One region of the Streptomyces sp. NPDC001914 genome, then DNA from elsewhere that is predicted to be linked to it. Evidence: predicted binding sites of a transcription regulator. Region 1 holds the regulator's gene; the other holds the start of a gene.
What was found. The regulator HspR, encoded in region 1, represses chaperone genes until heat shock. The targets are predictions, from matches to a motif close to TTGAGNNNNNNNNNCTCAA.
Positions count from the first base shown of each region.

Region 1 (14,607 bases):
TCGGCCGAGAAGAGCTGGCCGAAGGCCTGGGCGAGGGTCGGCGGAAGGGTCAGGAAGCCGATCGCCACGAACCAGTGGGCGAAGCCCACGATGCCCCAGCGGTTCATCCGCGTGTGGCCGAGGAACTCCTTGACCAGCGTCACGCTGCGCGCGTAGGGGTTGTCCGTCCGGGCACCCGCCGGGACCGGCTGGCCCAGCTTGAAGTACCGGACGAACTGACCGATGGCGCGTGCGAGCAGCGCAACGCCGACCACGGTCAGGACCAGCGACACAATGATCGCGGCGAGTTGCATTCGGGGGCTCCTCGGGCCTGCGAGGTGTTCTTCGAGGGCGACCTCGAAGGTGATTACTAAGCGGTAACTTATGCAGTCCGTCTGAGACTACCCACTTCCTTCGCCGCACTGTAGTCAGCGGTGCGGTGATCTGCGTCGCTGAGGGAAGCCTGAGTGGGCGCCCGGGGCGCGGGCACAAGGTGCACTTCGGCCGGGGTCGACAGGACACGTAAACCCGATCGTGTTATTCACCCAATACTGTGACAATTACCCCTAAATTGGCGATGTGCTGTACGGAATCACGGCCGCCATCGCCGCTCTGCTCCTGACCGCCACGCTCGCCGCGCTGCTGCGGTCGCTCTCCCTGCGCCTCGGCCCGGCCGAAGGGAGGGGACTTCCCGGGCGCCGCGCGAAACCGCGGGCACCCGGGAGGGTGAGGCCGGTTCCGCTCCTCGGCGGGATCGCCGTGGCCGGCGCGACGGCGCTCGTCGGCTGGGCCGGCGACTGGACCGGCGCCGCCCCGCTCGGGCCCGAGGCCGGCCGGATCCTGGTCGCCGGGATCGCGGTCGCCCTGCTGGGCCTCGCCGCCGACCTGCTGCCCCTGCCCCCGGTGGTGTGCGTGGCGGGCGTCGCCGTCGCCGCCGCGCTGACCGTCCCCTACGACGAACTCGGTGCGCCCGCCGGAGTGCTGGCGGTGGCCTGGACCGTCCTCGTCACGCACGCCTTCCGCTCGCTGGACCACGCCGACGGAGTGATGGGGACGGTCGGTGTCATCACCGCGTTCGCCCTCAGCGGGTGCGCGGCCGCCGAGCTCATGGACGGGCTCGCGGCGCTGCTCAGCGTCCTGGCCGCCGCCCTCACGGGCTTCCTGATGCACGGATGGCCCCCGGCCAGGATCGCGCCGGGGCGGTGCGGATCGCTGTTCGCCGGCTTCCTGCTGGCCTCCGCGGTCGTGCAGGTGCACGCCGAGCGGCCCGCCGGGCCCGGCCTCGGAGCCGCCTTCGCGCTGACGGCCGTGGCCACCGCGGACGCCGTCCTGGTCCTGGTGTCGCGTCGGCGCGCGGGGCGGCCGCTGCTGCGCCCGGCGCCGGACCATCTGGTGCACCGGCTGCGGCGGGCGGGGCTCACCCGGCAGGGGGTCATGGTCGTGACCGGACTGGCGGCGTTCGCGGCTGCGTTCACGGGGCTGTGCATCGATCTCGGCTGGCTGGGGGCGGGGGCCGCCTGGTGGGTGGCCGGCGCCGTGGCGGTGGTCGCCGTCGTGGGGGCCCTGCGGCCGGGGGTGCGCCCGCGCCGGGACCGTCCGCATGCGATCCCCGCTCCCGGGGGACCCGCCCCGAGGTCGCTGGGGCGTCCCGGGCGTCCCCGTCCGGAGGCTCCGGGAGCGGTGAAGGTGCACTGACGCAGCGAGAGAATCGCAGGTCAGAGGCTCCATGCGTGTAAGGAACGGATAAGAGTTGAGCCCCCACGACTCAGGTCTGTTGACCGGAAGGCGGACGTCGTGCACACTTGAGTCCGTTCCACTCAAGTCATTGCTGGAGGAATCGAAATGGCACGTGCGGTCGGCATCGACCTGGGCACGACTAACTCCGTCGTCAGCGTTCTCGAAGGCGGCGAGCCCACCGTCATCACCAACGCCGAAGGCGCCAGGACCACGCCGTCCGTCGTCGCCTTCGCGAAGAACGGCGAGGTGCTCGTCGGCGAGGTCGCCAAGCGCCAGGCGGTCACCAACGTGGACCGGACGATCCGTTCGGTGAAGCGTCACATGGGCACCGACTGGAAGATCGAGCTCGACGGCAAGAGCTTCAACCCGCAGCAGATGAGCGCCTTCATCCTGCAGAAGCTGAAGCGCGACGCCGAGGCGTACCTGGGCGAGAAGGTGGCCGACGCGGTCATCACCGTCCCGGCGTACTTCAACGACTCCGAGCGTCAGGCGACCAAGGAAGCCGGTGAGATCGCCGGCCTCAACGTCCTTCGTATCGTCAACGAGCCGACCGCCGCCGCCCTGGCGTACGGCCTCGACAAGGACGACCAGACGATCCTCGTCTTCGACCTCGGTGGCGGCACCTTCGACGTGTCCCTCCTGGAGATCGGCGACGGCGTCGTCGAGGTGAAGGCCACCAACGGTGACAACCACCTCGGTGGTGACGACTGGGACCAGCGCGTCGTCGACTACCTGGTGCAGCAGTTCCGCTCCGGCCACGGCGTGGACCTCGCCAAGGACAAGATGGCGCTCCAGCGTCTGCGCGAGGCCGCCGAGAAGGCCAAGATCGAGCTGTCCTCGTCCACCGAGACCTCGATCAACCTGCCCTACATCACGGCTTCCGCCGAGGGCCCGCTGCACCTGGACGAGAAGCTCACGCGCGCCCAGTTCCAGCAGCTGACGGCCGACCTCCTGGAGCGCTGCAAGACGCCGTTCCACAACGTCATCAAGGACGCCGGCATCCAGCTGTCCGAGATCGACCACGTCGTTCTCGTCGGCGGCTCCACCCGTATGCCCGCCGTCGCCGAGCTCGTCAAGGAGCTGACCGGCGGCAACGAGGCCAACAAGGGCGTGAACCCGGACGAGGTCGTCGCCATCGGCGCTGCCCTCCAGGCCGGTGTCCTCAAGGGTGAGGTCAAGGACGTCCTGCTCCTCGACGTGACCCCGCTGTCGCTTGGTATCGAGACCAAGGGCGGCATCATGACCAAGCTCATCGAGCGGAACACGACGATCCCGACCAAGCGGTCCGAGATCTTCACCACCGCCGAGGACAACCAGCCCTCCGTGCAGATCCAGGTCTACCAGGGCGAGCGCGAGATCGCGGCGTACAACAAGAAGCTCGGCATGTTCGAGCTGACCGGTCTGCCGCCGGCCCCGCGCGGTGTCCCGCAGATCGAGGTCGCCTTCGACATCGACGCCAACGGCATCATGCACGTGACCGCGAAGGACCTCGGCACGGGCAAGGAGCAGAAGATGACCGTCACCGGCGGCTCCTCGCTGCCGAAGGACGAGGTCGACCGCATGCGCCAGGAGGCCGAGAAGTACGCGGAGGAGGACCACGCCCGCCGCGAGGCCGCCGAGACCCGCAACCAGGGCGAGCAGCTCGTCTACCAGACCGAGAAGTTCCTCAAGGACAACGAGGACAAGGTCCCCGGCGAGATCAAGACCGAGGTCGAGGCTTCCGTCGAGGAGCTGAAGGCCGCGCTCAAGGGCGAGGACATCGCCGAGATCCGCACCGCCACGGAGAAGGTCGCCGCGGTCTCGCAGAAGCTCGGCCAGGCCATGTACGCCGACGCCCAGGCCGCCCAGGCCGCGGGTGGCGACGCCGCCGGTGCCGAGGCCCCGAAGGCCGACGACGACGTCGTCGACGCCGAGATCGTCGACGAGGACCGCCGGGACGGTGCCGCGTGACGGAGGAGACCCCGGGCTTCGAAGAGCAGCCCGACGTCCCTTCCGGCGCCACCTCTGACGACGCCGAGCCGCAGACCGCCACCCCCTCTGCGGAGGGGGCGGCGGCCCCGGACGGGGACGCAGCAGCACAACTGGCCGGCCTGACGGCCCAGCTGGACCAGGCGCGCATGGCTCTGAGCGAGCGCACCGCGGACCTCCAGCGGCTCCAGGCCGAGTTCCAGAACTACCGCCGCCGCATCGAGCGCGACCGGATCGCGGTCCGGGAGATCGCCATCGCGAACCTCCTGACCGAACTCCTGCCCGTGCTCGACGACATCGGCCGCGCGCGGGACCACGGGGAGCTCGTCGGCGGATTCAAGTCCGTCGCCGAATCCCTGGAGACCGTCGCGGCGAAGATGGGGCTCCAGCAGTTCGGCAAGGAGGGCGAGCCCTTCGACCCGACGATCCACGAGGCCCTGATGCACTCGTACGCGCCGGACGTCACGGAGACGACGTGCGTGGCGATTCTGCAGCCGGGGTATCGCTTCGGCGAACGCACCATCCGCCCCGCGCGGGTGGCCGTCGCCGAGCCGCAGCCCGGAGCGCAGACGGTCAAGGCCGAGGACTCGGCCGAGGCGGCCGATGACAAGGAGAGCGGTGGCCCGGACGAGGGCTGAGCTTGAACGGACGAGGGAGGAGGGACGTCGGGGATGAGCACCAAGGACTTCATCGAGAAGGACTTCTACAAGGTCCTCGGCGTCCCCAAGGACGCCACCGAGGCCGAGATCAAGAAGGCGTACCGGAAGCTCGCCCGTGAGTTCCACCCGGACGCCAACAAGGGCAACGCCAAGGCCGAGGAGCGCTTCAAGGAGATCTCCGAGGCGAACGACGTACTCGGCGATCCGAAGAAGCGCAAGGAGTACGACGAGGCGCGTGCCCTCTTCGGCAGTGGTGGCTTCCGGCCGGGTCCCGGCGCCGGCGGCGGCAACTTCAACTTCGACCTGGGCGACCTCTTCGGAGGCACTGCCCAGGGCCAGGGAGCGGGAGGGGCCGGCGGCTTCGGCGGCGGTATAGGTGACGTCTTCGGCGGCCTGTTCAACCGCGGCGGCGCCACCACGGGCACGCGTACGCAGCCCAGGCGCGGCCAGGACATCGACACCGAGGTCACCCTCTCCTTCACGGAGGCGGTGGACGGCGCGACCGTTCCGCTGCGCATGACCTCCCAGGCGGCCTGCAAGGCCTGTTCGGGCACCGGCGACAAGAACGGCACACCGCGCGTGTGCCCGACCTGTGTCGGCACCGGGCAGGTCGCGCGGGGCTCCGGGGGCGGCTTCTCGCTCACGGACCCCTGCCCGGACTGCAAGGGCCGCGGCCTGATCGCCGAGCACCCCTGCATGGAGTGCGCGGGCAGCGGGCGGGCCAAGTCGTCCCGCACGATGCAGGTCCGGATCCCCGCGGGCGTCAGCGACAACCAGCGGATCCGGCTGCGCGGCAAGGGCGCTCCCGGAGAGCGGGGAGGCCCGGCGGGAGACCTGTACGTCACGGTCCACGTCGACGCCCACCCGGTCTTCGGCCGCAAGGACGACAACCTCACCGTCACCGTGCCCGTCACCTTCGCGGAGGCGGCGCTGGGCGGCGAGGTGAAGGTGCCGACGCTGGGCGGCCCGCCGGTGACGCTGAAGCTGCCGCCGGGCACGCCCAACGGGCGGACCATGCGCGCCCGGGGCAGGGGCGCGGTCCGCAAGGACGGCACCCGGGGCGACCTCCTGGTCACCGTCGAGGTGACGGTCCCCCAGGACCTGTCCGGCAAGGCTCGTGACGCGCTGGAGGCGTATCGCGAGGCGACCGCGGGTGAGGACCCGCGGGCGGATCTGTTCCAGGCCGCGAAGGGAGCATGACGGAGCCATGGACACGACCGGTCGTCGACGCAACCCCTATGAACTGACCGAGGAGACCCCGGTCTACGTCATCTCGGTGGCGGCCCAGCTCTCCGGACTGCACCCGCAGACCCTGCGTCAGTACGACCGGCTCGGTCTGGTCTCCCCCGACCGCACGGCCGGCCGGGGCCGGCGCTACTCGGCCCGCGACATCGAGCTGCTGCGCACGGTGCAGCAGCTGTCGCAGGACGAGGGCATCAACCTCGCCGGCATCAAGCGCATCATCGAACTGGAGAACCAGGTCGCCGCGCTCCAGTCCCGCGTGGCGGAGCTGGAGTCGGCCCTGGACGGCGCCGCGGCCGCCATGCAGCAGCGCGAGGCCGCCGTGCACGCCTCCTACCGCCGCGACCTGGTCCCGTACCAGGAGGTCCAGCAGACCAGCGCGCTGGTGGTGTGGCGCCCCAAGCGGGCGTCCGAGTAGTTCTTTCACGCTCTCACCCGAAGGGGTCCCGCGGTCCGTCCGGAACGCGGGACCCCTTCGCGTGTTCCGGGCGTCGGGATCGCCGGCCCGGCGCCGGGAGAAGTGACGATTTTGTAGGCGAATGCGCTGTTCGTTCCGTCGCCCAATGGGCGAAATCGACGTGCAGTACCTGAATTTCGGGCGTAATCATCAGAAGTGGTGTTTGCGGTGGAAATGCCTTTTATGGGCGGGCGGTGTGCGGTTGGTCACTGCGGAGGCCGCCGTGCCCGGCGCGGTGAGCCGCCCGTCCGCCCGTGGCGGGCGCGCGGGCCGAAGGGGCGGCGTCCCGCGTGCCGGGGCTCTGTGCACGCGTTCTTTCCGGATCACGGATCGTCAACAGCGGTTAAAAACCGTCGGCGCCGACGACTCCTGTGAACGCAAGTTGGCCGAGCGTGTGAATGACAGAAGGTGAAGCTGAGGGGATCGGTCGGTGGATGGGCGTAGTCTTTTCCCGTCGCGTTCACTTGTGGAACACGAAACGCCGTTGCCATCTCGTTAAGTGGTTACTCCTTGACGCTGAGGTGATCGAACGCGTTGGCTTTCAGCCACCTGGGTCGCAATGCTGCAACCTCGCCCGGAAGGCACCTGATGTGAAGACTCGTAACACCGGCCTGCGCCGTACCGTCATAGCCGTGGCCTCGTCCGCCACCGCTCTCACCACCCTCACCGGCTGCGGCATGGGGGCCTTCGGCGGGAGCAGTAGCTCGGCCAGCGCCACGAAGGGCGACGACATCACGGTCGGCCTGCTCCTCCCGGAGAAGGCGAACACCCGTTACGAGAAGTTCGACTACCCGATCATCCGGGAGCAGGTGCAGAAGCTCACCGAGAAGAAGGGTGACGTCCTCTACCTGAACGCCGAGCAGGACGCCGCGAAGCAGCTCCGCCAGATGCAGCAGATGATCGACGACAAGGTCGACGTCATCCTCGTGGACGCGGTCGACTCGGTGACGATCGCCAAGGGCGTGCGCAAGGCCAAGGAGGCCGGGATCCCGGTCATCGCCTACGACCGCCTGGCGCAGGGCCCGATCGACGCGTACATCTCCTTCGACAACGAGCTGGTCGGCGAGACCCAGGGCAAGGCGCTCATCGCCGCGCTGGGCACCAACTCGGCCTCGAAGAAGATCATCATGATGAACGGCTCGGTGACCGACCCGAACGCCGCGCAGTTCAAGTCCGGCGCCAAGTCCGAGCTCGAGGACAAGGTGATCATCGCGGCCCAGTACGACACCAAGGACTGGAACCCGGTCAACGCCAAGGCCAACATGGAGAAGTCCATCCAGGCCGTCGGGCTGAGCAACATCGCCGGTGTCTACGCCGCCAACGACGGCATCGCGGGCGCGGTCATCGACGCCTTCAAGGCCGCGGGTGTCAGCAAGGTGCCGCCGGTGACCGGCCAGGACTCCGAGCTCATCGCCGTGCAGCGGATCATCAAGGGCGACCAGTACATGAGCGTGTACAAGTCGTACCCGCAGGAGGCCAACGCGGCCGCCGAGATGGCCGTCGCCCGGGTGCAGGGCCGCTCGATCGAGTTCGACGCGCTCACCCGCGACAAGGTCAGCAGCCCCACGAACAAGGACATCCCGTCCCAGCTCGTGCCCGTGGTGGCGCTCACCAAGGAGAACATCCAGGATACGGTCGTCCAGGACGGGATCTACGCCGTCAACAAGATCTGCACGGCGCCCTACAAGTCGCTCTGCAACTCGCTCGGCATCAAGTAGAACGCCCCGCCCGGCCGTCTCGGCACCGAGACGGCCGGGCGAGGACCAGTCGGTTCCGGCCCCGCCGGCGGATGCGCGCTCCCGGCGCTCATCTCCGCCCGGGGCCGTTCCGCTGTCCCGGCCCGGGAATCGCCCCTCAGGGGCGCCGCGCCCCCGTGGGAGCGCTGTACGGCCTCCTGCGCGCCCGAGCGCCCGCGCCTGCCCACTCCGGCGCCCCGTGCCCTTGACGGCGCCTCTCCGCGGCCGTGCGCCCCCTCCGGCGTGATCCCCTCGCCTCCGTCGCCGGGCCTGCGCGACGGGCCTGTGCGACGGGCGCCGGTCGACGCGATCCACAGGGTGTGTGAACTTTCCGGTACCACTGGTGGGGGAAGCTCAGGTTCCGCTTCCGTGGGTGGGGTCGCGCGGGTGAGGGCGGGTGCGGTGCGGCTGATCGTTTCAAGTCCCCTTGCCGTGAACCGAGTTGGGTCCTCCGGGGGGAGAGGTGAGGAGTCGGCGCCGGGGTTCGGGGAGGGCTTCCGGAGGGCCGGGCGGACGGGGCCTTCAGCTTGTTGCAAGGGCCGCGGCGGAGGTCCGGATTTATGCGGGCGATCCAGGGCGAACGGACGCTCCCGGGCCGCACAGCCTTGTTGCGATGCCGGACGCGTCCGCGCATAGTTGCGCTGCGGAGGACGCCCTGACGCGGGGCTCACGCCAGGGGTTGGAGCTGGAGCCAGGGGTGGGAGATGGCCGGGCACGGGACGGACAGGCATCCGCACGGCGCTGACCGGCTGTGCGATGCGGGTGACCGGGTGTACTCCCGGGCCGTGCGGCGGGGCCGGGTGCCCCGCGAGGACGCCGAGTCGGTTCCCTGCCTGCTGGAACTGGCCTCGTCAACTACTCACCGAGCGGTGGTACTGGTCGTACGGCGACCGCTACTGGGCGCTCGCCACGGGGGCCGGCCACGCACTCTACGGCCCCGGGCGCTCGATCGCGATCCCCAGAAGGGTCCTGCCGGGGGCTTCGCGATCGCCGAGACGATCACGGGGCCTCGGCGGCAGTGAGTGAGAGCGGATCGATGCCCGGATCGCCCACGCCCTGACGGGCTGGATGGGTTGCACCGTGATCGTGGAGCAGCGCATGCCCCCAGGCAGGGATCGGCAGGTCCATGTCGTTCTGTAGGGGTGCGACCAGGACTTGCGGATGCCGACGGTGGCTCAGGCCTGCGATTGATTCCTGAGACGCGGACTCTGCACCGTTCATCCGTGCCTTCTTGCCGACCAGGGACCCCCAAGGAGCAAACGGCGCGTTGGGCAGATGAGCGCCGACCCTCCTGATGGGGGATGGGAGTGCACGAACCCGTCGGAAGAGGGGTGTGAGAAGGGGATCCCCTGACGCTTCACTGTTCCTTGCCCGGTCGCTTGTGGCCAGCGCGACCGGGGCTCTTCCCCCGCACGACGCGGGGACTGAGTACGAGCCTGCGCATGAGCTGACAGGCCTCCTACGAAAGAAGGAAGGTGCAATGAGCGGCAGAGGGATGAGACGGGCTGCGGTTGGTGTGCTCACCGTGATCGCCATCGCGGGAGCGTCACCGGCGTTCGCGCTCTCGGCCAGTCGGGGCGGTGCCCGTGGCTGGACCGAACAGTCCGCCACGGTCATGAACCTCCAGGACACCCAGGACGACGGCCATGACGTGAAGGCCGAGTACTACAGGACCGCCCACCCGAGCGACAAGCTCACCCTGTGGAACAAGCAGGCCTACGGCGACAGGTACTTCGAGGACAACGACGGGAACGCCTGGACCGTGGAGAGCGGTAAGTACTCCACCATCTTCAAGATGCAGGTGTGCGAGGTGTACAACAACTGGCCCGACTCCTGCAGCGGTTGGGTCGAGTAGCCGCCGCAGTTCGTGGCTGACCCACCTCGGAGAGCCGGAGGGGTGGCGGCCGGTGTTGGCGGCCGCCACCCCTCCCTGCGCCATGAGTCTACTCAGCGAGTCGGACCCACGGTGCTGTTCGTCGACGGGGCTCGGGGCGGACAAGCAATGTGGAAATCTCTCTGGAGGTGCAAGTGGGCGGCTACACCGAGCGCGTTGTGCTCGAAGTCGAGGATCTCAACTACGGTCTGCCTGGCCGGTCACTGCTGACAGGGGTCCGTCTGTCCGTCGCTGCGGGCGAGTCTGTTGCTGTGACGGGGGCCAGCGGCAGTGGGAAGACGACCTTGTTGACGTGCATCCTCGGTCTTGTCGAACCAGACGCCGGCTCGGTGCGCATTGCGGGCGTCGACCAGCGCGGGCTGTCGTCACGCGAGCTCGCCCGGCATCGCCGGGAAAACGTCGGAATGGTCTTCCAGTTCGGCGAGTTGCTTCCAGAATTATCTCCTTTGGAGAATGTGGCCCTGGCGGGTCTCCTGGCAGGCAAGAAGACCGGTGAGGCCTACGCGCGTGCGGCTGAGCTGCTGGATGAGCTGGGTGTGCCGGCCGAGGGTTCTGCCACTGCGACGTTGTCCGGCGGTGAACGGCAGCGAACAGCAGTCGCACGGGCATTGATGAACGATCCCGCTCTGCTCCTCGCGGATGAACCGACAGGGTCACTTGACCCTATGCATCGTGACGCCGTTGCTGAACTGCTGTACAGCGTGCCACGGCAACGAGACTGTGCCCTCCTAGTGGTCACACATGACGCCAGCGTTGCGCAGCGCGCGGATCGGCGAGTCCGACTTGACGGAGGTCGGCTGGCAGCCGGTACGGAGGTTGCGGCGACGGGGGAAGGCGCGTGAGTGACAGAGGGCTGTTCCGTCAGTTGCTGCGCATGGGACGCGCGACCGCCCTTGCAGCGGAGGCAGGGCGGGTTCGCTTCTGGTCCCTTGTTCTGGCCACGTCTTTGTTGTCCCTTGCGGCAAGTGGCCTGGTGTTGGCCTCGGCCTCTTTTGATGCCCGCGCAGAACGCAGCGTCGCACGATCCCCCCGGCTGATTGCTGCCCACCCGCGCGAGACCCCCCGGGCGCTCTGGGCGCCGACCACCTCAAGTATCGGGAACATGGCGTTCGATGTCGTGTACATCGAGCCGATAGGCGACGATGCACCCCTTCCCCCCGGTCTCTCTCGCTGGCCTGATCCGGGAGAGGCGGTGTTGTCACCCGCTCTGTTGAAGGCCAATGGGAGCGATGGCGTCTTCCAGGAGTTCGGGCGTTTCGGTGGAGTCATACGTCCTGCCGGCCTCGAAGCGCCGGCAGAGCGCTTCGTTTATGTCCGGCCCAGCGCCAAGATGCTCGATCGATCCAAGATGTTCGAGATCAGCGGCTTCGGTGCCGAGGCATCTGCCGGTTTCGTCGGAGAAAGTATTCATAATTTCGGAGCCCAGAAGTTCTATGCCGGATACGCCGGATTGATTCTTCTCCCGGCGGCTCTCCTGGTGGTCATCGCGGCACGTGTGGGAGCATTTGCTCGGGACAGGCGAACGGCACTGCTCGGAGCACTGGGCGCCGGCAGGAGAGTCAGGCTGGCTTTCACGCTCGGCGAGGCGGCGCTCCCTGTTGCCTTTGGAGCAGGTATCGCGGCTTTGAGCGCATCGATCACACTCGTGTTGGATTCGTCTTACCCTCTCGTGGAGTTCATCCTCTCGAAGGAGGATGCTCGTGACGCGTGGCCAGAGCTGTTGCTCTGCCTGACAGGTGTTCCGATCGCGGTGCTCTTCCTGGCGATTGTCCTTCAGCCCGGCCATCGGCGTTCGGGCGGAACCAGGCCGACCTACGTATCGGGTCGCAGAGGGTGGATTCCATGGGTGTTTCCCTTCGCATTGCTGGTCACCGTGCGAGGTGCGGAACTCGCTCCTCTTGAATTTCGGATACCTGTCTACGTCACTGGTTGCATCGTGGTACTTGCGACTCTTCCCGCGGTCATCGGAGCCGGGGTGGGGTGGTTGGGTCCGCTCATGGCGAGTATCGGTCGGCGGGTCGGTGCTCCGGGGCTTCTGGTCTCCGGGCGCCGACTGGGTGTCGGGTCGCGTTCGGTGTCGAGGCTGGTGGCCTCCATGGTGATCGCCATTGGACTTGCCGCCCAGACGCAGCTGTGGACAGGAGTGTTCGGGGAGTTCACGCAGAGTGCGATGGAGACACAGAAGCGAGTGGGGACGACGGTCCTCAGAGTCACCCCCTACGTAGTGGGTGATCGGGTACGGAATTTCGAGAGCGAGCTTCCGTCGGGTGCCCTGCCTTTGGGTGTGCGGCAGGCGGGCGACCGGGTTGAGATCATGGGTGACTGCACCGCCCTTCGAGAGATCGGTCTGTCGTGCTCGAAGGCATTTGTGCGGATCTCGGCATTGGGCAGAGACGTGCGCCTTCGAGAAATCCTGAGCCGAACCGGGATGGCACAGGGTGCGAAGGGGTACGCGCGACGCGGCGCGCTCTCACAGGTCGGAACGGGTAAGGGCGGTTCGCTGACCTTGCTCGTCGTGGGCAAAGGTCGCAAGCAGCTCTCGATCCCGGAAATTCAGGGGATAGCCAGCCGATCCCTGGCGATGAAAGCGTCCGTCCGTCCCTTGGGTGACCTGTCCGACACGGGGAAACTGGTGACGGCCACCAAGTGGGTCAGATTGATGTCACTCGTGGGAGTCGGAGTGATCGGCTTGGCTGCCGGGACAAGTGCGATGGCTGAGTTTCTCCGCTTTGGACGGGAACTTGCCCCGCTGTCCGTGCTGACAGGCAGCCGCCGAATCTTCCGGTCAGTGGCCATGTGGTCGCTGTTCATGCCCGCCGTTTTGGCGGCGGTGTTCGGGGTTTTGGTGGCATGGTGGCTGGCGACCCCGCTGACCAGTACTTCTGTGGCGACACCTGCATCCATGGCACCTATCACGATGGGTGCGCTCGTCTGCGCCCTGGTGCTTGCCTCGTGGGGAGCGCATGCCGCGGTGCGGGCGGCAGGAATGTGGACGCCTTCATCGGAGTGAACCTCTTTCATCTTGTGCTTCAGGAGTGAAATGGGCTGGTCAGATGGGGTGACATGGCGAAGCACTTCGTCGTTGCTGATTTTCGCGCACCTGCGGAGGGACGAGACGCCGGCACAGGTCGGCGCCGGCTTCGGAGTCTCCGAGGCGACGGCCTGGCGGTATGTGCATGAGACCGTCGAGATCATCGCCTCGTGGGCGGCAGGGCTGCAAGAGGCCCTCGTCGGCCTGGGCGAAGGCGACTTCATCATCGTCGACAGGACGCTGATCCCCGTCGACCGCGTCAAGGTAGACCAGCCGTACTACTCGCAGAAACACAAGAAAAACCGCATGAATGCCCAGGTCGTCGTACGTCCTGACGGCCCGCCGCCCTGGTTCTCGCGGGCGACACCGGGATGGGCCCATGACCTGACCGCGGCCCGTGCCCACGGGAGCGTCCAAGCCTGTCTCTCGCGTCAGATCCTCGTCTTGGCCGACCGCGCGTACCAGGGTGCCGGTGCCACTGGCCGTACTCCCTACTACGGCCACCCGTGAGCTGCCTGAGCACTACCAGTGATACAACCGCGACCACGCCGAATCCGTGCTCCCGGTGAACGAGCCTTCGCCCGCCTCACGTCTTGGCAGCTACTGCGGCGAGTACGCTGCTCAACCAGTCGCATCGGCAGGACCTGGTGCAATGCCGCTCACGAATTGTGGAGTTGCTGATCACGGTACTGAGATCGCCAGGCGACCCCGGCGGCTTGTACGCGGTTTTCGACACCGATCGTTTCGTAGATCGTGCGCACGTGATCCTTTACGGTGTGCTTGCTGATGCTGAGCTTTTCGGCGATGGCGAGGTTCGAGAGTCCTTCGCCCAGGAGACTCAGGATCTCCTGGCACCTGGGGCTGAGGCCTCTCAGCTGCTCCCGAGCGGTGTTCCCTTCTTCCGCCGCGTAACTGGGTTCGAGGTAACGGGTCACCACGGGGCGAGCCACCTCCGGCGCGAGCGCCACACTGCCGGCGCGGGCCGCTCGTATGGCCCACAGGAGATTCGTCACGCAGTCGCCGCTGTGCAGGATGCCGTTCGCCCCGTTGCGGAGAAGTCTTTGGGCTACGGGCTCCGTGACACGGTCCATGAGGACAATTCTCTTGGCCGTGATGGCGAGCTGGTTCAATTCTTCGAGTGTGTTCAGGGCGTCGTCGACGCTGGAATGGCTCAGTACGAGTATTTCCGGCGTCGCCGTACGTGCGAGCCGGGATGCCGATGCGATGGAGCCCTCGCTGACGACGTGCAGTTGATCGTCCTGTTCAACGGTCCGACGTACACCGGCGCGTTCTAGTGAATGATGCCCGAAAATTCCGATCCGTATCACTTGCAACCTCCCCGTTTGATACGGCACACCATGAGGACCCTGGCCGGATGGGGGAAATCCGGCCAGGGTCGTTCAGGGTGCCGCTGCGCCCGAGTTGCACGAGCGTTTTCGTCGACGGGGGAGTCAATCCCCGCCCTTCACCAAGAATGCGCTCCGCGGATACAAGGTCGCCACCGTCATCTTGTTGCAAGGGGTCAGGTGGAGTGGGGACTTATATGGGCAAAGCGGGACGAGAACGGGCGCGACCACGACGCTGCCTTGTTGCGATGCCGATCGGGGCCGCGCATAGTTGCGCTGCGGAAAAGGCCGAGGCGTCTCACCGCGGAAAGGGCTGGAGCCAGAGGTGGGAGATGGCGGGCACGGGACGGACAGGCATCCGCACGGCGCTGACCGGCTGTGCGATGCGGGCGACCGGGTGTACTCCCGGGCCGTGCGGCGGGGCCGGGTGCCCCGCGAGGACGCCGAGTCGGTTCCCTGCCTGCTGGAACTGGCGCTGCTGCACCCCGATCCGGACGACATGGGCTGGCTGGTGCCGACCTCGCCCCAGGAGGTCATGAACCGGCTCCTGCGGGGCGT
Region 1 is NZ_JBIASW010000005.1:345,703-360,309, forward strand. Features, by position in the region: gene ACFYYF_RS17115 (heterodisulfide reductase-related iron-sulfur binding cluster) at 1-293, opposite strand, end outside; gene ACFYYF_RS17120 (MraY family glycosyltransferase) at 559-1,674, shown strand; gene dnaK (molecular chaperone DnaK) at 1,822-3,666, shown strand; gene grpE (nucleotide exchange factor GrpE) at 3,663-4,322, shown strand; gene dnaJ (molecular chaperone DnaJ) at 4,356-5,543, shown strand; gene ACFYYF_RS17140 (heat shock protein transcriptional repressor HspR) at 5,551-6,003, shown strand; gene ACFYYF_RS17145 (hypothetical protein) at 6,149-6,454, shown strand; gene ACFYYF_RS17150 (sugar ABC transporter substrate-binding protein) at 6,633-7,760, shown strand; partial or broken gene ACFYYF_RS17155 (LuxR family transcriptional regulator) at 8,483-8,626, shown strand; gene ACFYYF_RS17160 (hypothetical protein) at 9,274-9,633, shown strand; gene ACFYYF_RS17165 (ABC transporter ATP-binding protein) at 9,789-10,514, shown strand; gene ACFYYF_RS17170 (hypothetical protein) at 10,511-12,682, shown strand; partial or broken gene ACFYYF_RS17175 (transposase family protein) at 12,752-13,384, shown strand; gene ACFYYF_RS17180 (LuxR C-terminal-related transcriptional regulator) at 13,363-14,031, opposite strand; gene ACFYYF_RS17185 (LuxR C-terminal-related transcriptional regulator) at 14,375-14,607, shown strand, end outside.

Region 2 (14,607 bases), on a different contig from region 1:
GGTCGGCGGCGGCATCCGCGGGAGTGCCGGCGTGGGTGGCGCCGGCCTGGTGGGGGGCGCCGGGCGTACCGGTGGTGCCGGGGGCCGCGCCCGCGGGGGCCTCGGTGGCCGTCCCCGTGGGGGCGTCCGCCGTCCGAGGGCGTTCCGCGGAGGGTTCGCCGGCGGCCGGCGCCGCTTCGGCGCCGGTGACGCCGGGGGTCGTCGCGTCCGTGGCGGGAGCCGGCTCGGCGGCGTCGGGCGCCTCGGCGGGGGCCGGGGCGGGTGCGTCGGCCGTTCCGGCCGTCCCCGTCGTGCCGGTCGGTTCCTCGGCCGCGTCCGACGCGGGGGCCTCCGGGGCGAGCTCCGGGAGCAGCAGCTCCATCGTCGTCTCGGACGGGCTCTCCGGTTCGGGCACGCGGGGCGCCGGGATGACCGGGACCTGGGTGGCCGGTCCTGACTCGGCGGCAGGTGTCCCCCCGGGTTCCGTCTCCGGTTCGGTGGCGGATTCCTGGAGGGTCGCCTCGGCCGCCGCGATCAGCGGGTCCTCGTCGTCGGCCGGGGCCGTCGCCGAGGCGCGCAGGATCGAACGGCCGCGCAGCACATTGGAGTTGGCCTCGGCGTCGGCGCCGGGCAGGGTCACCGCGGGAGCTCCGCCGGCCAGCCGGACGGCGTCGGGGACGGTGGACGCCGGGGCGGCGGCGAGCAGCGCCTTCGGCAGGACGACCACGGCGGCCACCCCGCCCTGCTTCTGCTCGCGCAGCTTCACCCGCACGCCGTGCCGGTGGGCGAGCCGGGCCACGACGTACAGGCCGAGCCCGAGTCCCTCGCCGCTCTCCTGGTCGTAGGTGTCCTCCGGGTCGAACTCGGAGAGGCGGGCGTTGAGGTGCCTCATCCGCTCGTCGGTCATGCCGATGCCCTCGTCCTGCACGGAGAGCATCACGTCACCGCTCTCCAGCAGCCAGCCGGAGACCTCGACGGGTACGTCGGGCGGCGAGAACGCGGTGGCGTTCTCCAGGAGTTCGGCCACCAGGTGGCTGATGTCGTCGGCGGCGTACCCGGCGATGTGCGCGTGCGGGGGCAGCGCGGCGATGCGTACCCGTTCGTACCGTTCGATCTCGCTGACCGAGGCCCGCGCGATGTCCACGAGCGGGACCGGGCCCGCGTGGTGCTGGACGTGTTCCGCGCCCGCGAGGACGAGAAGGTTCTCGCTGTGCCGCCGCATGACGGTGGCGAAGTGGTCGAGCTTGAAGAGGGTGGAGAGGCGGTCCGGGTCCTGCTCGCGCTCCTCCAGGCCCTCGATGACTCCGAGCTGGCGCTCCACGAGGCCGAGGGTGCGCAGCGCGAGGTTCACGAAGGTGCTGTGGATGGTGCCGCGCACCTGCTCCAGGTGGGCGGCCGCCTCGGCGAGTTCGCCGCGCAGCCGGTCGCGCTCGTCGGCCATCTGCTGGCGCTGGCCGATGAGGTGCTTGCGGTCGCCTTCGAGGGTGGTGTTCCGCTCGTGCAGGGTGGCCACGTGCTGGTGCAGCGCGTTGACGGAGCGGACGACCTGGGCGAACTCGTCGTTGCGGCCGGTGAACTTGACCGGTTCCGCGGAGGACGGGTCGGCGGCGAGCCGGGCCGAGCCGAGCCGCAGGACGGCGAGCGGCCTGGTGAGGGTGCGGGCCATGGCCATCGTCATGCCGGCCGCGACGAGCATCAGGACGCCGAGGAGGGTGACGCGCAGCTCCAGCGCGGTGACGTCGTCGTCCCGCAGCTTCGCGAGGTCCTTGCTGCGGTGGTCGTTGAGGGAGGCCTCCGCGCCGCGCATCAGGTCGATCCGGGCGGACAGGGCCGCGTCCAGCTTCTTGGTGTTGGTGCCGAGCCCGGCGTCGGAGAGCGTGGGCTGCCCGGTGAGGTTCGCCAGGTACTTCTCCGCGGAGCCGACGTCCGGACCGGTGACCGTGGAGTCGTACGACGTCACGGCCTGCTTGGGCGCGGTCTCGCGGAAGTCCGCGACGGCCGCGTCGGAGCGGAGGCGCGCCTGCTGGGCGGCGGCGCTCAGCGCGTCGCGCTGCTTGGTGTCGGCGGCCGAGGTGACGTTCGTGGTGCTCGTCAGGCCCGTGACCGGGTTGTAGACACTCTGGGTGGTGTGCGGGATGCCGAGGGCCGCCAGGAGCAGTCCGCGGGCTGCGGCGGACTGCTGGACGGCGGTGTCCAGCTCGGCGAGGGCGTGTGCGCCGGAGCCCGCGCGCGGCGGCATCCGATCGGCCAGGTCCTCGGCGAGGGCGTGGAGTTCGGCGATGGCGTCGGAGTACGACTGGTGCGCCTCCAGAGCGGTGCTCTTGCCGGTGAGCGCCGCCCGCCTGAGCGTCGCGATGCCGTCGAGGTCGTCGAGCAGGGCGGCGGGGGCGTCCGCGTCCGCGCGCAGCTCCTCGACCTGCCGGTCGACCAGGGCGCTGCGCTTCTCGGAGGGCGCCTTGGCCCGGGGCCTGCCGGCCGCGACGTACGTGGTGACCTCGTCGCGCTCGTCGGCCAGCGCGTGCGCGAGGGTCAGCGCCTGCTGGGTGCGCTGGGCGAGCGTCACCAGGTTCTGGGAGTCGTTCAGTTCCTGTGAGGCGGTCAGCACCATGGGCGCGCCGGCTCCGGCGATGGCGGCCGCGACGACCGCCACGGCCACGATCAGCCGGTTGCGTACATGGGCGGTCCTGCCCCGGCCCGTGGAGCCGGTGGCGTCGCCGACGGCGCCACCCTCTGTGGAGTTGGAGGCCGTCTTCTTGCCTGTGCGCCTCGGCCGCGTCTTCTGCACCGGTGCTCGCATTCCTGACTCGTGTACCCATTTGGGGCCCGGGTGACGTCCCGTCAATCGCGGCGTACGCCCGGTACGGCTCCCGACCCTCCCAGTGCCGGTGGGCAGTGGTCCCGCATCATCTGACCCGCCACCCGAAGGAGTGAACATCGGAGGGGAGTTGGCGGGCAAGTCTCCCCGGCGCCCGCGACCGGCCCGCGCGGCGGGCCGGTTGGACGTCGGGGACGGGCTTTGGCAGTATTCGCCGCCACGTTTTGCCGGAGTCGATCATTCCAGGCCAAACCCGGCGCCGGAGCCGCTGAACCGCACGTCGGGCGTTCCCCGGGTCCTTTCGGCTCCCTTGTGAAGGGCTCGTGCAGACTGGCGGAATGCGCGCTGAACTCGTGTCGGAGTCCGGGGACCCGGACCGCCCCAATGAGGACTTCGCATCGGTCGGGCTTCCGGCTTCAGGACAGGGCGGTTCACTGATCGTGCTCGACGGGGTGACACCGCCCCGGGGTGACGACGGCTGTCTGCATTCCGTCCCCTGGTTCTGCGCACGGCTCGGCGGGGCGCTGACCGAACTGTCCGTTTCGCAGGGGGATTTACCCCTCCCGGAGGTCCTGTCCCGGGCGATTCGCCGTGTCGCCGACGCCCACGCCGACACCTGTGACCTTTCTCACCCGCGCACGCCTCAGGCAACCGTGGTCCTCGCGCGGTGGTCCCCGTCGCAGGTGGAGTACCTGATCCTCTCGGACTCGGCCCTGCTGGTGGAGTCCCCCGCCGGAGAGGTCACCGTGCTGCTGGACGACCGGCTCGACCGGCTCCCCCGCGCGTCCCTCGTCTCGGACGCCGTCGCCGACTCCACCGTCCGCAACAAGGAGGGCGGCTTCTTCACGGCGGCCGCGGATCCCTCGGTGGCCTCCCGGGCGGTGACGGGGACGCTTCCCCGGTCCTCGGTGCGCGCCCTGACGGCTCTCACGGACGGCGCCACCCGGTGGGTCGAGAGGTTCCACGCGGGCGACTGGGCCGAGCTGTTCGCGCTGGTGCGCGAGGAGGGCTCCGCCTCGCTCGTCGAGCGCGTACGACACCTGGAGCGCACGGACGCCGCGGACCGGCCGGGGGCCCGGAGGGGCAAGACGCACGACGACGCGACGGTGGTGTTCGTGGAGCTGTGAGGGAACCCGGACGGCACGGCGAGCGCGGCCGCGCCGACCGGCGGGCCGAGCCTCGATCACCGGCCCGGCCGGGCACGTCCCGCGACGAAGGCCACGGGCCACGGACGCCGATCCACCGAGGCCACGTCCCGTAGGGAGAAGCACCGGCGCCGGTTCGGCGCGGGCCGGCCCCACGGGCGGAGCTGCGGACGCCGATACAGCCGGAACCGGTTCCCTCGGAGAGGACCGCGGACGCCGGTCACGGGGGCGGAGCTGCGGGCGTCGGTCCGGCGGGGGCCGCCTTCCTCGGCGAGGGCCGCGCGCTGGTCCGGGGCGGGCTGCTTGCCTCGGCGTGAGGCGTCGGCGCCGGTCCGGCGGGGGTTACTTCTCCATGCCGCGGTTGAGCTGGTTCAGCAGGCGGGCGAGTTCCGCCACCTCGTTCTGGTCCCAGTGGGCGAGTTGGCGGACATAGCGGGCCCGGCGGGCCTCGCGGACGCTGGAGACGCGACCGCGGCCCTCGTCGGTGAGGTGGACGAGCCAGGCGCGGCCGTCGGCCGGGTCGGGTTCGCGCGCGACCAGGCCCAGTTCCTCCAGGGCGCGGAGCTGACGGGACATCGTGGCCTTGCCGACGCCGATGTAGGCGGCGAGTTCCGTGGCGCGCTGGCGGCCGCACTCCTCCAGCCGGACGAGGAGTCCGTACGCGGCGGACTCCAGGTCCGGGTGCACCTCGCGGGCCATCTCCCCCTGGTTGGCACGGGCGCGGCGCAGGAACACGGTCAACTCGCGTTCCAGGGAAAGGAACTCGCGGTCCCCGACGTCGCGCGTCACGGGCCGGTCCACACCATTTCCCGACACGCCGGATTCGACCGGACGTCCGCCGTCGTTCCCGCCCTCGTGCACGTCAGCACCCCTGACCCGGTTTCCCGATCCTGAAAGTTTCTGCCAGAACTCACCGTTGCCGCAGCTCCGCCAGTATTTCGCAGGCGTAGACCAACGGCAGCCTCCGGCCCCTCTTCCCACGCCGTCGTCTACGTGCGTAGCTTCTTTATCAGACACCTTTACTGGCATGCGCACGCCACTCCCAGGCCGACGACGACCTGATCCCCCCGGGGCACGCATGCCCGCGCTCTCCCCCCACCGAGCTCCACCGAGCTCCCCCAGGGCTCCGGAGCTCCCTCGCCCTTCGGAGGCACGCACATGTCCGTGCACAGATCCGGAACGGCCCGCCGCCTGCGTGTGCTCGCGGCCGGAACCCTGCTCGCCGCCTTCTCCCTCCTCTCCACCCTCCCCTCCTCCGCCGCCGACGTCCCCGCCCGGGGCACCGCCCGGATGGGCATCGGAGTCGTCGCCCACGACGGTCAGGGCGGCACGCCGACCACCGGCAACGCCACCCAGACGGAAGGGGTCGACGTCGCCGGCTACCAGGGCAACGTCGCCTGGTCGACGCTGTGGAACAGCGGAGTCAGGTGGGCCTACACCAAGGCGAGCGAGGGGACGTACTACACGAACCCGTACTTCGCCCAGCAGTACAACGGCGCCTACGACATCGGCATGATCCGCGGGGCGTACCACTTCGCGACCCCCGACACCACGACGGGCGCCACCCAGGCCAACTACTTCGTCGACCACGGCGGCGGCTGGTCGGGCGACGGCAAGACGCTGCCCGGCACCCTCGACATCGAGTGGAACCCGTACGGGGCCGCCTGCTACGGGAAGACACAGAGCGCGATGGTGAGCTGGATCAGCAGCTTCCTCAGCCAGTACAAGGCCAGGACCGGCCGTGACGCGGTGATCTACACGGCCGCGAGCTGGTGGACGCAGTGCACCGGAAACTACGGCGGCTTCGCCTCGGCCAACCCCCTGTGGATCGCGCGGTACGCCTCCGATCCGGGGACGCTCCCGGCGGGCTGGGGCTACTACACGATGTGGCAGTACACGTCGTCGGGACCGACGGTCGGGGACCACGACAAGTTCAACGGCGCCCTGGACCGGGTCAAGGCCCTCGCCACCGGCTGACCGGCACCCGCCCGGGCCCCCGCCGGGGGCGGGCACACCCCCGCCGTACGGCGCGGGCGCAGGGCACGGCGAAGGCCCGGGCCTCCCTCACGGGACCCGGGCCTTCCCTTCCGGCGGCGTCCGTCACGCCGCCACCGGAACCTCCGGCACGGCACCGTTCGTCGCCGGCGCCAGTGCCAGCTCCAGGACCTGGCGGACGTCCGTGACGGTGTGGACGTCGAGCTTCTCCAGGACCTCGGCCGGGACGTCGTCCAGATCGGCCTCGTTGCGCTTGGGGATGATCACGGTCGTGACACCCGCCCGGTGCGCGGCGAGCAGCTTCTGCTTCACCCCGCCGATCGGCAGGACCCGCCCGGTCAGCGAGACCTCACCGGTCATGGCCACGTCCGTGCGGACCAGCCGGCCCGACAGCAGCGACGCCAGGGCGGTCGTCATCGTGACACCCGCGCTCGGGCCGTCCTTCGGGACCGCGCCCGCCGGGAAGTGGATGTGCGCGCCACGGTCCTTCAGGTCGCCGACGGGGAGTTCGAGCTCCGCGCCGTGCGAGCGCAGGAAGGAGAGCGCGATCTGCGCCGACTCCTTCATCACGTCGCCGAGCTGGCCCGTGAGGGTCAGACCGGCCGCGCCCGTCTCCGGGTCCGCCAGCGAGGCCTCCACGTAGAGGACGTCACCGCCCGCTCCCGTGACCGCCAGACCGGTGGCGACACCCGGCACCGCCGTGCGGCGCTCGGCCGGGTCCTGCGCCGACTCGGGCACGTGGTGCGGGCGCCCGATGAGCTCGCGCAGATCGGCGTCGGTCACCGTGAACGGCAGCTCCCTGCGGCCCAGTTCGTGCTGGGCCGCGACCTTGCGCAGCAGTCGGGCGATGCCCCGCTCCAGGTTCCGCACGCCCGCTTCCCGGGTGTACTCCCCCGCGAGCTTGCGCAGCGCGCCCTCGTCGAGGACGACCTCGTCCTTCTCCAGACCGGCCCGCTCCAGCTGACGCGGCAGCAGGTGGTCCCGGGCGATGACGACCTTCTCGTCCTCGGTGTAGCCGTCGAGGCGGACCAGCTCCATACGGTCGAGCAGGGCCTCCGGGATGGCTTCCAGGACGTTGGCCGTGGCGAGGAACACGACGTCGGAGAGGTCGAGTTCGACCTCCAGGTAGTGATCGCGGAAGGTGTGGTTCTGCGCCGGGTCGAGGACTTCGAGCAGCGCCGCCGCCGGGTCGCCCCGGAAGTCGGAGCCGACCTTGTCGATCTCGTCGAGCAGGACCACCGGGTTCATCGACCCGGCCTCCTTGATGGCGCGGACGATCCGGCCGGGCAGCGCGCCGACGTACGTACGGCGGTGTCCGCGGATCTCGGCCTCGTCGCGGACGCCGCCGAGGGCGACGCGGACGAACTTGCGGCCCATGGCGTGCGCGACGGACTCGCCGAGCGAGGTCTTGCCGACCCCGGGCGGGCCGACGAGCGCGAGCACGGCACCGCCGCGCCGGCCGCCGACGACTCCGAGACCGCGCTCGGAGCGCCGCTTGCGCACCGCGAGGTACTCGGTGATCCGCTCCTTCACGTCTCCCAGACCCGCGTGCTCGGCGTCGAGCACGGCCTGTGCGCCCCTGATGTCGTACGCGTCCTCGGTCCGCTCGTTCCACGGCAGCTCCAGGACGGTGTCGAGCCAGGTCCGGATCCAGCTGCCCTCGGGCGACTGGTCACTGGACCGCTCCAGCTTCTCGACCTCCTTGAGGGCGGCCTCGCGGACGCTCTCGGGAAGGTCGGCGGCCTCGACCCGGGCGCGGTAGTCGTCGGACTCGTCCTCGCCGTCCTCACCCTTGAGGTCGCGCAGCTCCTTGCGTACGGCTTCGAGCTGGCGGCGCAGCAGGAACTCGCGCTGCTGCTTGTCGACGCCCTCCTGGACGTCCTTGGCGATGGACTCGGCGACGTCCTGCTCGGCGAGGTGCTCGCGGAGCTGTTCGGTGGCGAGCTTGAGCCGGGCCACCGGGTCGGCGGTCTCCAGCAGCTCGACCTTCTGTTCCACGGTGAGGAACGGTGAGTAACCGGAATTGTCGGCAAGGGCGGAGACGTCGTCGATCTGCTGCACCCGGTCCACGACCTGCCAGGCGGCGCGCTTGCGCAGCCAGCTCGTGGCCAGAGCCTTGTACTCCTTCACCAGGTCGGCGACCCGGCCGGGCAGCGGGTCGGGCACGGTCTCCTCGACCCGGGTGCCCTCGACCCACAGTGCGGCACCGGGACCGGTGGTCCCCGCGCCCACCCTCACGCGCCCGCGCCCGCGGATCAGCGCGCCCGGGTCGCCGTCGGCCAGCCGGCCGACCTGTTCGACCGTGCCGAGCACGCCGGTGCTCGCGTAGGTCCCGTCGATGCGCGGCACCAGGAGTACCTGGGGCTTGCCGGGCGTTGAACGGGCGGCGGACTGGGCCGCCTCCACCGCGGCGCGCACATCGGGATCGTTCAGATCGAGCGGAACAACCATTCCGGGCAGCACTACCTCGTCGTCGAGCGGCAGCACGGGCAGGGTGAGTGATGCGGACGTCGAAGCCATGATCTCCCCTTCGGCATTCAAGTTGAGCTATGTCGACTCAATGCACGGGGGCTCCGCAATGTTCCCCGGCCGCCGTTCGCTCTGAGCGATCGCTTGCCTGCCGCTGATCCGCGGGGGAAGTCCGCCACCGGTCCGCGGGGAACTGGGGGCTCGACCGGGGACTCCGCCACCTGTCCGGCGTCCGGGAGGAAGTCCTCAACCGATCAGCAGGGGATGTCCACCGTCGATCCGCGGGAGATGCCCGCCGCCGAACCGCGGGAGATGTCCCGTCGCCCGGGATGCGGGGTGGCCGTCCGCCTCGGATCGTGGAGGCATGAACCATCACCTCGCCCAGAACAAGCTCGACATCGACACCCGGCTCGTCACGACCGGCGCCGTGCTCACCGCGGCCGGCGCAGTGGTGGCGTGCACCGGCATGGTCATCGCGGCCGCCGCCGTGTTCGCGGCGGGCCGGCGCATGATCCGCGCCATGGACGTGCCTCCGTCGCAGGTGGCGGCCATGAAGTGGCGGCAGGCGAAGGAGGCCTCCCTGGCGGGCGTGCAGGCGTGGCAGACCGCCTCCGACTCCCAGAACGGCGCGCCCGTCCGTTGACCGCCCTCCCTCCGACGGCTCAACGGGCCGCCTCCCGTCCGCCGGGACGAGGAGAAGGCCCGTGAGCCGCGAAGGGGGGCCGCGGCGACCGGGTCCGAAGCCCCGGGCGGAACCGCCGGCCCGCAATACCCTCCGCCCCCCGGCGACCTCCGACCCGTGCCGCCCCCTGCCCGCGACGGCTTCCGGCCGTGGCCATCTCTGGCCCGCGACCATCTCCGAGCCGTGACCATCTCCGGCCCGCAACCACCTCCGAGCCGTGACGACACCGGGGAAGGGGGGCAGCAGTCGGCTCCCGAGTCCCGGGCGCGACCGCGGGCCCGTGACGGACTCCGGGCCGCGGTGGACTCCGGGCGGCGGCGGACTCCGGGCTGCGGCGGACTCGGGACCGCGACGCCCTCCGGCCCGCAAGGCAAGCACCCTCCGGCCGGTGACCACTTCCAGCCCCCATGACTCCGACCACCTCGGGCCCGTGACGGCCTCCGGCCCGGGGGTGCGTCAACCTTGGGTGAAGCGTCGTCACCCCGGGGGCCGAGGGAGCTGTCCTGCGGGAATTCCCGCGACCCGTACAGGTGAAAATGCCAGGATGGCGGCCATGACCGCCCCCTCGTACGAGACTCCCGAAGTCCTCGACCGCCGCCAGGGCCCGTACGGCGAGGTCGTCCTGCGGCGTCACGGCGACCTGCTGCAGATCATCGCCAACGGGTGCTTCCTGATGGACACCTCCGACGGGCGCTCCGAGCGGCTGCTCATGGACGCCGCGTACGACGCCCTGGACGGGCGCCCGGAGCCGAGCGTGCTGATCGGCGGGCTCGGCGTCGGGTTCTCACTGGCGCACGCCGCGGCCGACCGGCGCTGGGGGCGCATCAGTGTTGTCGAGCGCGAACGGGCGATCATCGACTGGCACCGGGCCGGGCCCCTCGCCTCGCTCTCGGCCCCGGCGCTCGCCGACCCGCGCACGGAGATCGTCGAGAGGGACCTCGTCGACTACGTCAATGAGATCTCCAACACGTTCGACGCCCTGTGCCTCGACATCGACAACGGGCCCGGCTGGACGGTCACCGAGGGCAACGCGGGCCTGTACGGGGCGTCCGGACTGGCAAGCTGCGCAAGGGCGTTGAGGCCGGGCGGCGTCCTCGCGGTGTGGTCGGCGCAGCCCTCTCCGGAATTTGAAGGAACCTTGCGGAATGCCGGATTCCGACAGGTCCGTACCGAAGTAATCCCCGTTGCCCGGGGCGTTCCCGACGTGGTGCATCTCGCGGTGAGGCCTGGATAGCCGAGCCGTACCCACTGCCCGTACCCTGCTTGCCTGACGCGGATCATTCAAGCGTCAAGCGCAGTCATGGGATCACCCCACGGATTCCGGAAAGCACACTTCAGGGGCGGGCGATGGAGCAGACACACACCTCCCAGAACGGCACGGCGGCGACCCCGGGCGCTCAGCGCCGGGTTTTGGTCGTCGAGGACGACCCCACGATCGTCGACGCCATCGCGGCCCGTCTGCGAGCCGAGGGATTCCTCGTGCAAACCGCGGGTGACGGCCCTGCCGCCGTCGACACCGCCGAGGCTTGGCAGCCCGATCTGCTGATCCTCGACATCATGCTGCCCGGCTTCGACGGTCTGGAGGTCTGCCGGCGCGTGCAGGCCGCCCGCCCGGTGCCGGTGCTCATGCTCACCGCGCGCGACGACGAGACCGACATGCTGGTCGGGCTCGGAGTCGGCGCCGACGACTACATGACGAAGCCGTTCTCGATGCGCGAGCTGGCCGCCCGGGTGCACGTCCTGCTCCGCAGGGTCGAGCGCGCGGTCGTCGCGGCCTCCACCCCGCGCAGCGGCATCCTGCGGCTCGGCGAGCTGGAGATCGACCACGCGCAGCGCCGGGTGCGGGTCCGCAGCGAGGACGTGCACCTCACCCCGACCGAGTTCGACCTGCTGGTCTGCCTCGCCAACACCCCGCGTGCCGTACTCTCGCGCGAGCAGCTGCTCGCCGAGGTGTGGGACTGGGCGGACGCCTCCGGTACCCGGACCGTCGACAGTCACATCAAGGCGCTGCGCCGCAAGATCGGTGCCGAGCGGATCCGTACGGTGCACGGTGTCGGCTACGCACTGGAGACCCCGACTCCCTGAGCCGGGACTCCGTAGGTACGTCGGAACCCGTGCGAGCGGGACCTGCGTGAGGGGCTGATGTGATGAGCGGACTCGGAGAGCGGGGACGCGGGCTCGGCGAGCGCGCGTCCGCGGAGCGCAGGAGCTCGGGGTGGGGCGAGGTGCGGCCCTTCTCGATCAAGACCAAGCTGGGCGCGCTGGTCGTCATCTCCGTGCTCATCACCACCGGTCTGTCGATGATCGCGGTGCACACCAAGACCGAGCTCCGCTTCATCACGGTCTTCTCGATGATCGCCACGCTGCTGATCACCCAGTTCGTGGCGCACTCGCTCACCGCGCCGCTGGACGAGATGAACGCGGTGGCCCGGTCGATCTGGCACGGCGACTACACCCGCCGGGTGCGGGACGACCGGCGGGACGAGCTCGGCGACCTGGCCCAGACGATCAACCTCATGGCCGACGAGCTGGAGGCCCAGGACCGTCAGCGCAAGGAGCTCGTGGCGAATGTCTCGCACGAGCTGCGTACCCCCATCGCGGGGCTGCGGGCCGTCCTGGAGAACGTCGTGGACGGTGTCTCGGAGGCCGATCCCGAGACGATGCGCACCGCGCTGAAGCAGACGGAGCGCCTCGGTCGGCTGGTGGAGACGCTTCTCGACCTGTCGCGGCTGGACAACGGCGTCGTACCGCTGCGCAGGCGGCGCTTCGAGGTGTGGCCGTATCTGTCCGGGGTGCTGAAGGAGGCCAACATGGTGGCCTCCGCGCGCGCGGACCTCACCTCGGGCTCCGGCGGCGGCCACACGCGCACGGACGTCCATCTGCACCTCGACGTGTCCCCGCCCGAGCTGACCGCGCACGCGGACCCGGAGCGGATCCACCAGGTCGTGGCGAATCTCATCGACAACGCGGTCAAGCACAGTCCGCCGCACGGCCGGGTGACGGTGCGGGCCCGGCGCGGCGACCTTCCCGAGTCGCTGGCCCTTGAGGTCCTGGACGAGGGGCCCGGCATCCCGAAGTCGGAGTGGCACCGCGTCTTCGAGCGCTTCAACCGCGGCGGGGTGCCCGCGCCGCACGGTCCGGGCAGCGACGGCGGTACGGGACTGGGGCTCGCGATCGCCCGCTGGGCGGTGGATCTGCACGGCGGACGCATAGGTGTGGCCGAATCTCAGCGGGGATGCCGCATCCAGGTCATCCTTCCGGGCCTCCCTTCTCTGCCAAGTTGACGTAGAGTCCGAACCGGAGCCACAAGATCCACCGCTGTCGCCCGGTGCGTACACGTGTGATCAGGCACAGGGCCGCGTGAAGCACGCCGCGACCCGTGGTCGACGTACCCATTCTGAACCGGAACCTCGCTTGTTTCCCGCCATTTCCATGGGCGAAACACGGATTCCGATGTGACTTACGCGACGTTGGACGGGCCCGGCCTGACCTTCTCGGCCAGGGAGGCGTAGCCTTTATTCCCGCTGTCCATCACCTTGCGAAGCGGAAGAGGGCGGTTAGCGCCGTGTCGCCACAGTCCCCCAGTAACTCGAGTGTCTCGACCGATGACCAAGCCGCCGGGAAGAACCCCGCGGCCGCCTTCGGTGCCAACGAGTGGCTCGTCGACGAGATCTATCAGCAGTACCTCCAGGACCCGAATTCGGTAGACCGAGCCTGGTGGGACTTCTTCGCCGATTACAAGCCGGGGGCGCCCGCCGCCTCGGCTCCGGCGGGTACTGCGGCCGCGGGGGCCGCAGGGACCACCACCACGGCCGCTCCGGCCGCTCCGGCGGCTCCCGTGCCGCCCGCGGCGCGCCAGGCTCCTCCCCAGGCCCCGGCCGCGCCCGCGCCCGCTCCGGCCGCCGCTCCCGCGGCTCCGAAGCCCGCCGCCGCAGCGCCGGCTCCCGTGAAGGCCGCTCCGGCCGCCGCCGCGAAGCCGAAGGCCGCTCCGGCCGCCGAGGCGCCCGAGGGCCCCGAGTACGTCACCCTGCGCGGTCCCGCCGGTGCCGTCGCGAAGAACATGAACGCCTCGCTGGAGGTGCCCACGGCCACGTCCGTGCGCGCGGTCCCGGTGAAGCTGCTCTTCGACAACCGCATCGTCATCAACAACCACCTGAAGCGCGCCCGGGGCGGGAAGATCTCCTTCACCCACCTCATCGGGTACGCGATGGTGCAGGCCATCAAGGCCATGCCGTCGATGAACTGGCACTACGCGGAGAAGGACGGGAAGCCCACCCTCGTCAAGCCCGCGCACGTCAACTTCGGCCTCGCCATCGACCTGGTGAAGCCCAACGGCGACCGCCAGCTCGTCGTCGCGGGCATCAAGAAGGCCGAGACGCTGAACTTCTTCGAGTTCTGGCAGGCCTACGAGGACATCGTCCGCCGCGCCCGTGACGGCAAGCTGACGATGGACGACTTCACCGGGGTCACGGTCTCCCTGACCAACCCCGGCGGCCTCGGCACCGTCCACTCGGTCCCGCGTCTGATGCCCGGACAGTCGGTCATCATGGGCGTCGGCTCCATGGACTACCCGGCGGAGTTCCAGGGCACCTCCCAGGACACCCTGAACAAGCTCGGCATCGCGAAGGTCATGACGCTCACGTCGACCTACGACCACCGGGTCATCCAGGGCGCCGCCTCCGGCGAGTTCCTGCGCATCGTCGCGAACTACCTGCTCGGCGAGACCGGCTTCTACGACGAGATCTTCGAGGCGCTGCGGATCCCCTACGAGCCGGTCCGCTGGCTCAAGGACATCGACGCCAGCCACGACGACGACGTCACCAAGGCCGCCCGCGTCTTCGAGCTGATCCACTCCTACCGGGTCCGCGGCCACGTCATGGCCGACACCGACCCGCTGGAGTACAAGCAGCGCAAGCACCCCGACCTGGACATCACCGAGCACGGCCTCACGCTCTGGGACCTGGAGCGCGAGTTCGCCGTCGGCGGCTTCGCGGGCAAGTCCCTGATGAAGCTGCGCGACATCCTCGGCGTCCTGCGCGACTCGTACTGCCGCACCACCGGCATCGAGTTCATGCACATCCAGGACCCGAAGCAGCGCAAGTGGATCCAGGACCGCATCGAGCGTCCGCACACCAAGCCGGAGCGCGAGGAGCAGCTGCGCATCCTGCGCCGGCTGAACTCCGCCGAGGCGTTCGAGACCTTCCTGCAGACGAAGTACGTCGGCCAGAAGCGCTTCTCCCTGGAGGGCGGCGAGTCCGTCATCCCGCTCCTGGACGCCGTCATCGACAGCGCCGCGGAGTCCCGCCTGGACGAGGTCGTCATCGGCATGGCCCACCGCGGCCGCCTGAACGTCCTCGCGAACATCGTCGGCAAGTCGTACGCGCAGATCTTCCGCGAGTTCGAGGGCAACCTCGACCCGAAGTCGATGCACGGCTCCGGCGACGTGAAGTACCACCTGGGCGCCCAGGGCACCTTCACGGGCCTCGACGGCGAGCAGATCAAGGTCTCGCTGGCCGCCAACC
Region 2 is NZ_JBIASW010000002.1:901,409-916,015, reverse strand. Features, by position in the region: gene ACFYYF_RS09065 (nitrate- and nitrite sensing domain-containing protein) at 1-2,776, opposite strand, end outside; gene ACFYYF_RS09060 (protein phosphatase 2C domain-containing protein) at 3,133-3,921, shown strand; gene ACFYYF_RS09055 (MarR family transcriptional regulator) at 4,282-4,800, opposite strand; gene ACFYYF_RS09050 (lysozyme) at 5,098-5,916, shown strand; gene lon (endopeptidase La) at 6,040-8,454, opposite strand; gene ACFYYF_RS09040 (hypothetical protein) at 8,768-9,046, shown strand; gene ACFYYF_RS09035 (spermidine synthase) at 9,639-10,319, shown strand; gene ACFYYF_RS09030 (response regulator transcription factor) at 10,433-11,170, shown strand; gene ACFYYF_RS09025 (HAMP domain-containing sensor histidine kinase) at 11,233-12,369, shown strand; gene ACFYYF_RS09020 (multifunctional oxoglutarate decarboxylase/oxoglutarate dehydrogenase thiamine pyrophosphate-binding subunit/dihydrolipoyllysine-residue succinyltransferase subunit) at 12,651-14,607, shown strand, end outside.
Region 2: lon (endopeptidase La) is a predicted target of HspR. The motif match lies at 8,477-8,495, and genes of this name have one in related genera.